2 regions of the Arthrobacter sp. NPDC055585 genome follow, and region 2 is predicted to be linked to the other one. Evidence: predicted binding sites of a transcription regulator. Region 2 holds the regulator's gene; the other holds the start of a gene.
The links. Region 2 encodes HrcA, which represses chaperone genes, less so after heat shock. Its sites were predicted from a motif close to TTNGCACTCGNNNNNNNCGAGTGCNAA; they were not measured.
Positions count from the first base shown of each region.

Region 1: groES (co-chaperone GroES) is a predicted target of HrcA. The motif match lies at 2,493-2,519, and genes of this name have one in related genera.

Region 1 is NZ_JBSHIT010000002.1:104,927-110,801, forward strand. Features, by position in the region: gene ACWGQ2_RS04255 (acyltransferase family protein) at 1-168, opposite strand, end outside; gene groL (chaperonin GroEL) at 374-1,984, opposite strand; gene groES (co-chaperone GroES) at 2,056-2,352, opposite strand; gene ACWGQ2_RS04270 (siderophore ABC transporter substrate-binding protein) at 2,725-3,678, shown strand; gene ACWGQ2_RS04275 (ABC transporter permease) at 3,756-4,802, shown strand; gene ACWGQ2_RS04280 (iron chelate uptake ABC transporter family permease subunit) at 4,831-5,811, shown strand; gene ACWGQ2_RS04285 (iron ABC transporter ATP-binding protein) at 5,808-5,875, shown strand, end outside.
Region 2 is NZ_JBSHIT010000007.1:209,359-215,233, forward strand. Features, by position in the region: gene hemW (radical SAM family heme chaperone HemW) at 1-1,085, shown strand, start outside; gene ACWGQ2_RS13435 (DUF4870 domain-containing protein) at 1,120-1,545, opposite strand; gene ACWGQ2_RS13440 (DUF3097 domain-containing protein) at 1,672-2,517, opposite strand; gene hrcA (heat-inducible transcriptional repressor HrcA) at 2,705-3,718, shown strand; gene dnaJ (molecular chaperone DnaJ) at 3,810-4,949, shown strand; gene ACWGQ2_RS13455 (16S rRNA (uracil(1498)-N(3))-methyltransferase) at 4,965-5,747, shown strand; gene ACWGQ2_RS13460 (GerMN domain-containing protein) at 5,772-5,875, opposite strand, start outside.

The DNA of each region.
Region 1 (5,875 bases), on a different contig from region 2:
GGAAACCCGTCCCAGCCAGACGTGGTAGAGAACCACCAGTACCACGGCCAGGGCCCGCAGGCCCTGGACTTCCGGCCGGTAACGGCGTTCGGCTGCAGGTGCGGCGGCATGCGGCGGGTTGTGCGGGGGGTTATGCGAAGCGGCAGCGTGCTGCACGGGTGCTGACACTTGCGGTGTCCTTTCAAAGCGGCAAATACCGCAAGAGTTTACCGGTCAGCCGGGCCGGGACCGTATTCCGGTATCTGAAGAGGGGTCCCGGGAGCGGCCCGGGAGCGGGCACAGGGCAGCTCATACAGCCCGCGGCGGACAAGACAAAAGCCCCGTCCCGCGCGGAGGAATCCGCGCCGGACGGGGCCTTTAGGCTCAGCCTGAATTAGTGGCTGTGGCCGTGCTCATCTTCTTCGTCAGCCGGCTTTTCGACGACGAGTGCCTCGGTGGTCAGCACCAGCGCGGCGATGGAAGCAGCGTTCCGCAGGGCGGAGCGGGTGACCTTGACCGGGTCAATGACGCCGGCTTCGATCAGGTTGCCATATTCGCCCGTGGCGGCGTTGAAGCCGTTGTTGACCTCCAGCTCGCCCACCTTGGACACAACAACCATGCCTTCGGCACCGGCGTTTTCAGCGATCCAGCGCAGCGGCTGGGCCAGTGCGCGGCGGACCAGGCCAACGGCTGTGGCGGCGTCGCCGTCGAGCTTTGCCACCTCGGAATCGGTGTCCAGGGCGCGGGAAGCGTGGACCAGCGCGGAACCGCCGCCGGCCACGATGCCCTCTTCCAGGGCAGCACGCGTGGAGGACACAGCGTCCTCGATGCGGTGCTTCTTTTCCTTCAGCTCAACCTCGGTTGCAGCGCCAACCTTGATCACGCCGATGCCGCCGGACAGCTTGGCCAGGCGTTCCTGGAGCTTCTCGCGGTCCCAGTCGGAATCGGTGCGCTCGATCTCGGCGCGGATCTGGGCCACGCGGTCAGCGACGTCAGCTTCGGAGCCGGCGCCGTCAACAATCGTGGTGTTGTCCTTGGTGACGGTGATACGGCGGGCAGAACCCAGCACCTCCAGGCCAACCTGGTCCAGCTTCAGGCCAAGGTCCGGAGACACAACCTGGGCGCCGGTGAGGGTGGCGATGTCCTGCATCATGGCCTTGCGGCGGTCACCGAAGCCCGGTGCCTTGACGGCAACAACGTTCAGCGTGCCGCGGATCTTGTTGACCACCAGGGTGGAGAGGGCTTCGCCGTCCACGTCTTCGGCAATGATGAACAGCGGCTTGGAGGCCTGCAGCGCCTTCTCCAGCAGCGGCAGGAATTCAGCCACGGAGGAGATCTTGCCGGAGTTGATTAGGATCAGCGCGTCTTCGAGGACGGCTTCCTGGCGCTCAGCGTCGGTGACGAAGTACGGCGAGAGGTAACCCTTGTCGAACTGCATGCCTTCGGTGATGACCAGTTCGGTGGACGTCGAGGAAGATTCCTCGATGGTGATGACGCCGTCCTTGCCAACCTTGTCGAAAGCCTCGGCCAGCAGCTGGCCGACTTCCTCGCTCTGCGCGGAGATGGCAGCCACGTGTGCAACCTGGTTGCCTTCGACTTCCTGGGCGTTTTCCAGCAGGCGTGCGGCCACTGCTTCAACAGCGGTCTCGATGCCGTGCTTCAGCGCGCCGGGAGCGGCACCTGCAGCTACGTTGCGCAGGCCTTCCTTGACCAGTGCCTGGGCCAGGACCGTGGCGGTGGTGGTGCCGTCGCCGGCAACATCGTTGGTCTTGGTGGCAACTTCCTTGGCCAGCTGCGCGCCAAGGTTCTCATACGGATCGTCGAGCTCGACTTCGCGGGCAATCGTGACGCCGTCGTTGGTGATGGTGGGAGCGCCCCAGGTCTTGGCGAGCACCACATTGCGGCCGCGCGGGCCGAGGGTGACCTTGACGGTGTTGGCGAGCTTGTCGACACCGGCTTCCAGTGAACGACGGGCGGAGTCGTTGAACTCCAACTGCTTTGCCATGTGTGTGTCCTTTCGAGAACTACATCTACAAAAGAAGACCCCGGCCGAATCTGGCCGGGGTCTTCAAAGACTTACTTGACGACGATGGCCAGCACGTCGCGTGCGGAGAGCACCAGGTATTCCTGGCCGCCCTGCTTGACCTCGGTTCCGCCGTACTTCGAGTAGATGACGACGTCGCCTTCAGCAACATCGATCGGCACACGGTTGCCGTTGTCGTCAACGCGGCCGGGGCCGACTGCTACGACTTCACCTTCCTGGGGCTTTTCCTTAGCGGTGTCCGGGATAACCAGGCCGGAAGCCGTGGTCTGCTCAGCTTCGAGCGGGCGAACAACGATGCGATCCTCAAGGGGCTTAATAGAGACCGACACTCGGGCTCTCCTTTGCTTAGTTACTAACGGGTTTGTGGACCGTCGGTAGGCGCTTGCCGTCGTCGCGGGTGCCGGTGGGCGCTTCCCTCAGGAATTAGCACCCTCACTAGGTGAGTGCTAGCTCCGACTTTATGCAACGGTTAGCACTCGGTCAAGGCGAGTGCCAACAAACGTTTTGGTGCGCCCGTTTTCCCGGTCCCGGCGAGTGGGACTGCGCTGCGTCGTTCGGTTACTCCCGTGCGTTCATGGAGTTGCTTAGCCTTGCCTAACAAGATAGTTTTCAAAGGCGCGCAAAATTAGCCAACGATTTTGTGACCTAATGCGGAGGCATCCGCATCAGGCCAAACCATAGAGATCATCTGGAGCACCCCCGTGAACACCACCCTCAAGTCCCGGCTGCTGGCCGGAACCGCCCTGGTTTCCCTGCTTGCCGTCAGCGCGTGCGGTTCGGAGACCGAAGCCGCTGCAGAGCCCGCATCCTCTGAGCCGGCAACCGTCACCGTGGAGCACACCCAGGGCACCACAGAGGTCCCCGTGAACCCCGAGGTTGTCTACACCTTTGATCTGGGCGCCCTGGACACCCTTGATGCCCTGGGCATTGAAGTTGACGGCGTTCCGGCAGCCAACTTCCCCGAAAGCCTCTCCCAGTACGGCTCGGATGACTACGAGAAGATCGGCAGCATGAAGGAGCCGGACTTCGAAGCCATCAGCGCCGGCGCCCCGGACCTGATCATCATGTCCGGCCGCACCGCCGACTCCTACGAGGAGTTCTCCAAGATCGCCCCGACGATCAACCTCAGCACCGACGCTGCGGATCCGTGGAACTCCTTCATCTCCAACACCGAGATCATCGGTGAGATCTTCGGCAAGGAAGCCGAGGTCGAGGAGAAGCTCGCCGCACTCGATACCAAGGTTGAAGAAACCAAGGCCACTGCTGCCGACGCCGGCAACGGCCTGATCATCATGACCAGCGGCGGCGAAATGACCGCTTACGGTGCCGGATCCCGCTTTGGCCTGATCCACGACGTCCTGGGTGTGGCCACTGCCGCTGACATCAAGTCCGAGGCCCAGCACGGCGAATCGGTCTCCTTCGAATACGTTGCAGAGATCAACCCGGACAACCTGTTCGTAATTGACCGCGACGTCGCTGTGGGCAATGCCGGTGAAGTTGCCTCCGCTGTTCTGGACAACGAACTCGTCATGGGCACCAAGGCTGCCGAAAATGACCGCATCACCATGCTGGATTCCTCCAGCTGGTACCTCGTGGGCTACGGCCTGAACAACGTTGACGCCATGGTCAGCGCTGTCCAGGACGGCATCTCCTAACCGTCCCTTTTCCTGCTAGATCCTTACCGGCCGGGTCCGCCTTAGCGGACCCGGCCGGTAAGGGAGACGGAACCCTCATGACAACACAGCTCACCACCCCCACAGCTCCGGCACCTGCCGGAGTTGCTGCCGTCTCCGGACAGCGGCGACGGCGGGTCCCCGGCCCGGCAGCCATGCTGGTCCTGGGCGGTACCGCCGTCCTCGCACTCGCCGTCGTGAGCATGTTTGTGGGGGTCAGTGATGTCTCCCTGTCCTCACTGCTGGCCGGCGACGAACACGCCTGGAACATTTTCTGGATTAGCCGGGTACCTCGGACCCTGAGCATCATCCTGGCCGGTATGGCGCTGAGCGTGGCCGGGCTGATCATGCAGCTGATGGCGCGGAACAAGTTCGTGGAGCCGTCCACCGTCGGCACGATCGAATCAGCGTCCCTGGGCATCCTGGTGGTAACGGTCCTCATCCCCGGCGCCTCGTTGTTTATGAAGATGTCCACCGCCACCCTCTTCGCCGTGGCCGGGACCGCCCTCTTCCTGCTCATCCTGCGCCGCATCCCGCTGCGCAACACGCTAATCGTCCCCCTGGTTGGCATCATGCTCGGCGGTGTCATCGCCGCTGTCACCACGTTCTTCGCTTACCGGTTCGACCTGCTGCAGACCCTAAACTCATGGATGACCGGCGACTTCTCCGGTGTGCTGCGCGGACGCTACGAGCTGCTGTGGATTGTGGGCGCCCTGACCCTGATCGGATTCCTGGCCGCGGACCGCTTCACCGTTGCCGGCATGGGCCAGGAATTCACCACCAACCTCGGCCTGAACTACAACCGCGTCATGACCCTTGGCCTGATCATCGTGTCCCTGATCAGCGCCGTCGTGGTGGTCAGTGTTGGTTCTGTGCCGTTCCTGGGACTGATCGTGCCCAACCTTGTCTCCCTTCTGGTTGGCGACAACGTCCGCCGTGCCATTCCCTGGGTAGCCATCTTCGGCGCAGGTTTTGTGCTGGCCTGCGACATCATCGGCCGGACCATCCGCTACCCCTACGAAATCCCGGTAGGAGTGATCGTCGCTGCCGTGGGCAGCGTCCTGTTCCTCTACCTGCTCCTGAGAAAGCGCTCCGCCCGTGCCTAGCTCCCCCACCAGCGTCCTGCCCTCGGCAATGACGGTGCAGCGCCGCCGTCCGGTGCGCAACCTCTCCCCCAAGTTCTGGATCATTGCCCTGTCCGTGGTGGCAGCCGTCCTCGTGGCCGTCTTTATGACCATCGAGCTGCGCGGAAACATCGGCTACGTGCTGCCCCGCCGCGCCATCAAGGTGGGGTCGATGATCCTGGTGGCCTACGCCGTCGGGGTTTCCACCGTGCTGTTCCAGACGGTCACCGCCAACCGGATCCTCACACCGTCCATCATGGGCTTCGACGCCCTGTACGTGCTGATCCAGACCGTCCTGGTGTTCACTTTCGGCGGCGGGCTGGTGCTCTCCATGTCCGAACCGCTGCGCTACGGAATGGAAGTGGCCCTGATGGTGGGTTTCTCCTTCCTGCTCTACCGCTGGCTCTTCACCGGCGGGGGCAAGTCCCTGCACCTGATGCTGCTGGTGGGAATTGTGCTGGGCACCATGTTCCGCGGCATGTCTTCCCTGCTGCAGCGGCTGATTGAGCCCAGCGAGTTCATCATCCTTCAGGACCTGTTCTTTGCATCCTTTAATAACGTCGACGGCGCGCTGCTGGGCTATTCGCTCATCGCCGTGGCGATCGTCAGCGTTCCGGCCTGGCGGATGCGGCACTCACTTGATGTGATGTCCCTGGGCCGGGATACCTCCATCAACCTGGGCGTGAACCACAAGCGGTCGGTCACCGGCGTCCTGGTGATCTGCTCCGTCCTGGTTGCCGTTTCCACCGCACTGGTTGGCCCGGTGACCTTCTTCGGCCTGCTGGTGGCCTCGCTCGCCTACCAGCTGTGCTCCCACTTCTCCCACAAAGCCGTGGTTCCCATCGCCGTCCTGCTGGGCATCATCGCTCTGGTCGGCGGCCAACTGGTCCTCGAACGCGTTTTCGCCTTCGACACCGCGCTGAGCATTGTTATTGAATTCGTTGGCGGGATCGTCTTCCTGATCCTGCTCCTGAAAGGCTCCCTCAAATGATCCAGGTCACCGGCGTCACCAAGCAGTACGCGGGCAACACGGTTGTGGACGAGGTGAGCTGCCA
Region 2 (5,875 bases):
TCAACACCTACACCGCCACCGAGCTGGGCGGGGGAGCGTCGCAGGACGCCTACGCCTCCACAGCACAGCAGGAAGTCCGGTTTGCTGCCAAGGCCCTGGCGGCGTCGGGCGTCCCGGAGCGGCCCATCGAGACAGTCTTCTTTGGCGGCGGCACACCGACCCTGCTCCCGGCTGAAGACCTGGCCGCCATCCTGGGCACCGCCGTCGAGGAGTGGGGTCTGGCTCCCGGTGCGGAGGTGACCACCGAGGCGAACCCCGACTCGGTGACCCCTGAATCCCTGCAGCTCCTTAAAGATGCCGGCTTCACCCGAGTCTCCTTTGGCATGCAGTCCGCGGTGCCGCACGTCCTGGCGGTCCTGGACCGGACCCACACACCCTCGCGGGTACCGCAGGCGGTGCAGTGGGCGCGCGACGCCGGCCTGAAAGTCAGCGTGGACCTGATCTACGGCACGCCGGGGGAGTCCCTGGCGGACTGGAAGCATTCGGTCGAGGAAGCCCTGAGCTACGGGCCCGACCACATTTCGGCCTACGCGCTGATCGTCGAGGAGGGCACCAAGCTGGCTGCGCGCATGCGCCGCGGCGAAGTGCCGCCCATTGACGACGACGACCACGCGGACAAGTACCTGCTAGCCGATGAACTGTTCACCGCTGCCGGGCTGAACTGGTACGAGGTCAGCAACTGGGCACGCACCCCGCAGGACGCCTGCCGGCACAACCTGGCCTACTGGCGCAGTGATGACTGGTGGGGAATTGGTCCCGGGGCGCACTCGCACGTTGGCGGAGTCCGCTGGTGGAACGCCAAGCATCCCACTGCCTACGCCCAGCGGATCGCGGCGGGGGAGTCACCCGCCGTCGGGCGGGAAACCCTGGATGCGGACACGCGCTACCTGGAGGACGTCATGCTGCGCACCCGGCTCGCTGAAGGCCTGCCGCGGGAGCTGCTGCGTCCCGAAGGACGGCACGAGATCGCCGGCCTGATCGCGGACGGACTGGTGGAGCCGAAGGCTGCCATTGGCGGCACCGTGCTGCTTACGCTCAAGGGCAGGCTGCTGGCCGACGCCGTTGTGCGCCGGCTGCTGCCCTAGCCGCAGCAGACCGAACCGGTAAAAACCCCGCGGACTACCGGATGCGGCGCAGATTGAAGCGGTAGCGGTACGGCCGTCCGCGGTTGCATTCGATGCCCGCTATGACGGAAAACACGGCGACTGCAATCCAGATCAGCGCGTTGAAGATGGCGAAATACCCTCCCACCACCGGAATGAATGAAAGCAGCCAGGCCACGAGCGCCAGGATGGTGGGCGGCAGCGTGAAGTTCAGGGCTTCCTTCGACTCCTGAGCCGTGAACGGCCCGCGGTCACGGAACACCAGATAGATGATGAGCGAAGGAACGAAGCCCAGGATGCCGCCGAAGTGGGAAAGCGTGGCCCACTGGCGGTCTTCCGACGCGGTCAGCGGGAGGGCATTCGCCGGGGCACCCTGGTAGTCCGGGCGCGCCGGCGAACCGTGGTTATCCGGCTGCGGGTGGTTCGGGCGTGGGTTGGACACGGTTGCTATTCCTTTAACTCTCAGATGACGCAGGGCTGCCCCCGCGGGTACCTGTTGTTAGACAAGGGTACTGGGTTCCGCCGCCGGAGCAGGCAAAGGCCGGTTCAGCGCGGCGCGGCGGGACGGCTACGGAACGGTGAGGAAATCAATGACTTCTTCCACCCGGCCCAGCAGCGCCGGTTCAAGATCGGCGTAGGTCCGGACTGAGCCCAGCAGCTTTTTCCAGCCCAGCGCGACGTCGGTGTGGCTGCGGTGCGGCCAGCCGAGTCCCTTCAGGATTCCGGTCTTCCAGTCCTCGTTCCGCGGCACCACGGGCCAGGCCTGCAGGCCGATGACATGGGGCTTGATGGCCTGCCAGACGTCCACATAGGGGTGGCCCACAATAAGCACGTTGCCTGCCGCGCCGGGAACCCGCATGGCCTCGGCAGCTATGCGCGACTCCTTGGAACCGGACACCAGATGGTCAACCAGGATGCCCAGGCGCCGGCCGGGGCCGGGGGAGAAGTCACGCACCGCACCGGCCAGGTCATCCACTCCGTGCAGAGGCTCGACGACGATGCCCTCGATCCGCAGGTCGTCTCCCCACACCTTTTCCACGAGTTCGGCGTCGTGCTTGCCTTCCACCCAGATCCGGCTTGCGCGGGCGGTGCGGGCCCGGACGTTCTCCACTGCGACCGAACCGGAAGCCGTCCGCCGGGCGGCCGGCGGCGCTGCCGCTTTAACGGCAGGAATCACTTCAACCGGTTCGCCCTCAAGGAGGAACCCGAAGCCGAGTTCAAAGGAACGGGTCCTGCCGCGCGCATCCTCGAGCACTACCAGGTGCATGCCGCCGGACTTTTCGGTGCGCAGCACCGCACCAACCCACCCGGTCTGGACTTCTTCCAGGACCAGGCCCTTCTCTGCGCCGACCCGGCGCAGGGCCTTACGGGCCGGGGCGGTGATGTCCTGCGGCCCCCACTCGTAGCTGGGCATAAAACCTCGTTCCTGGAGAAGACGCTGCGCAGCACCTGCGTGAGCCGCAGGCACGGAAGATTCAATGCTAGCAACGGCGGTGGATGGTATTAGACTTAGCACTTAGGGACACCGAGTGCTAACAGCGGCCGGCACGGCCGTGCAGCGCCCGGGTGCGAATGACAGTCCGTCAGCGAAGGAGGAAACCATGAGCGAACCACGCCGGCTCGAGGTGCTCCGGGCCATTGTCGAAGACTACGTCCACTCCCGCGAACCCGTAGGATCCAAGGCCCTGGTCGAGCGGCACCACCTTGGCGTTTCCTCCGCCACCATCCGCAATGACATGGCAGTCCTCGAAGAAGAGGGCCTGATCGTTGCGCCGCACACCTCCGCCGGACGCATCCCCACGGACAAGGGCTACCGGCTTTTCGTAGACCAGCTCTCGGATCTGAAGCCGCTTTCCGCCGCTGAACGGCGTGCCATCCAGACCCTTCTTGAAGGCGCCGAGGACATCGATGACATCCTGGACCGCACCGTCCGGCTCCTGTCCCAGCTGACCAACCAGGTCGCCGTCGTGCAGTACCCGCACCTCGGCAACGCGAAGGTGCGCCACATCGAGTTCGTCCTGCTGGCCCCGGCTCAGGTCCTCGTGGTGCTGATCTCCACTACCGGGCGCGTTGAGCAGCGTGTCATCACCGTGCCGGCCCCCGTGACGGAGCAGGACCTGCATGAACTGCGCCAGCACTTCCTGCAGGCACTTGCCGGAACCACGCTCACGCGGATCACTTCCCACCTGGCAGACACCCTGGCTACCGTTCCGGCCCACCTGCGGGGAACGGCCGGCGCCCTGGTGCGGGCCCTGGAACAGCTGGCAGGAATTAACCGCGAAGACCGCATGGTGATGGCCGGAACAGCCAACCTGGCCCGCGCAACGGGAGACTTCCCGCTGACCATCGGGCCCATCCTTGAAGCCCTGGAAGAACAGGTCGTTATGCTTCGGCTGCTCTCGGAAATGGAGCAGGACGCCAGGGGAGTCTCGGTCCGCATCGGATCGGAAAACCCATACGGTTCGCTCTCGGAGGCATCCGTCGTCGCCACTGGGTATGGGCCGGATGCTTCGGCTATGGTAGGAATCCTTGGTCCCACGCGGATGGACTATCCCAACACCATGGCAGCGGTTCGAGCCGTTGCCCGCTACCTTTCCCGGGTCCTGAACACCTGACCCCAAAGACTGGCAGCCGCCTCACCAGCGGTGTCCGGAAGACTAATCATCCCCGAGGCGGGGGACGCAACACAGGAAGCGATGTGCACGAGTGAGTGATCACTACCAGGTACTCGGCGTAAGCCGGGATGCCACCGGCGAGGAAATCAAGAAGGCTTACCGCAAGCTTGCCCGCAAGCTCCATCCGGACGTGAACACCGCCCCCGGAGCGGCAGACGAGTTCAAGGCCGTGACCCATGCCTACGAAGTACTGTCCGACCCGCAGAAGCGGCGCGTCTACGACACCACCGGCCAGGAGAACGGCACGGACAACGGGTTCGGCGGCGGCTTCAGCGGCCAGGGCTTCGGCTTCCAGGACATCTTCGACACCTTCTTCGGCGGCGGAGCACCCGGCGGCGGCCGCGGACCGGCGTCGCGCACCCGGCGGGGACAGGACGCGCTCATCAACGTCCGGATCGACCTGAAGGATGCCGTCTTCGGCACCAACAAGAAGATCGACGTGGAGACCGCCGTTGTCTGCCCCACGTGCGACGGCTCCTGCTGCCAGCCCGGAACCTCCCCGCGGACCTGCGACATCTGCCACGGCAGCGGCCAGGTCCAGCGCGCGGTGCGTTCCATCCTTGGCCAGGTCATGACGACGGCGCCCTGCGGGTCCTGCCAGGGCTTCGGCACCGTCATCCCGGACCCGTGCCACGAATGCGCCGGCGAAGGCCGCGTACGCAGCCGCCGCACCCTGACCATCAAGGTTCCCGCCGGCGTCGGAACCGGAACGCGGATCCAGCTCAGCGGACAGGGTGAAGCCGGCACCGCCGGCGGCCCGCAGGGAGACCTGTACGTTGAGATCCGGGTCAACGCCGATCCCGTGTTTATGCGCGACGGCGATGACCTCCACGCCACCCTTACGGTGCCCATGACGGCGGCAGCCCTGGGCACGGTCATCAACATGGAGACCTTCGACGGGGAACGCGAAATCCACATTAAGGCCGGCACCCAGTCCGGTGAAGTTACCACCCTCAAGGGCCTGGGCGTCACGCACCTGCGCGGCTACGGCCGCGGTGACCTGATGGTTCACGTCCAGGTGGAGACACCGCAGAAGCTGGATCAGGCGCAGGAAGAACTGCTCCGCCGGCTCGCTGAACTCCGCGGCGAAGAGTTCGCCGAAGGCAGGGTCAGCGGCAACAGCAACAGCGGCGTCTTCGCGAAACTGCGCGACCGCCTCGGCAACCACTAGAGGCCGGCGCTCACCGTGACCAACCCGATCTTCTTCGGTGACCCGGAACTGGTAGCGGCAGCGGCACCGGGAAGCGTGTTCGCGCTGACCGGTCCCGAAGCCCGTCATGCCGTAGCGGTCAAGCGGCTGGCGCCGGGAGAGGACGTGGACATCGTCGACGGCGCCGGAACGCGCCTGCGCGGAACTGTCCGGTCCGCGGATCCCGCGCTGCTGGAAGTCGATGTGCGCGAGGTCGAGGCGGAGCCTGCTGTGGGCTGTGAGCTGACACTGGTGCAGGCACTGGCCAAGGGCGACCGCGATGAGCAGGCCATTGAGGCCGCTACCGAACTTGGAGTGGACGCCGTTCTGCCCTGGCAGTCCGAACGAAGCATCGTGCGCTGGAAGGCTGACAAGGCGGTAAAGGGCCAGGCGAAATGGCGGGCCGTAGTCACTTCCGCGGCAAAACAGTCGCGCCGGTCGCGGATTCCGCAGGTGCTGGATGTGGCCGACAGCAAGGCTCTGCCCGCACGGCTGGCTGACACGGACCTGGTGCTCGTGCTGCACGAGGAAGCCCAGGTCCCGCTGGCTGCAGCGGTGGAACTGGCGCTGGCAAGGTCAGTGGCAGCAGGCACGGAGACCGGAATCCGGTCCATCGCCGTCGTGGTTGGACCCGAAGGCGGCATTAGTCCTGCGGAACTGCAGGCGCTTGGTGCTGCCGGTGCCGTTTCGGTCCGTCTGGGTCCGCACGTCCTGCGCTCTTCAAGCGCCGGACCGGCCGCGCTGGTATTGCTGAACTACCTGCTGGGCCGCTGGAGCTGACCCGCCTCGGAGCCGGCTTCGCTCCTAGTAGACGGTAAAGCGCTTTGAGTCCTGGTTTGCGCCGTCGCCGTGGAAAACCCGCAGGTTGTACTCACCGGGTTCCAGCTCAAGGAGCATTTCGAACATCG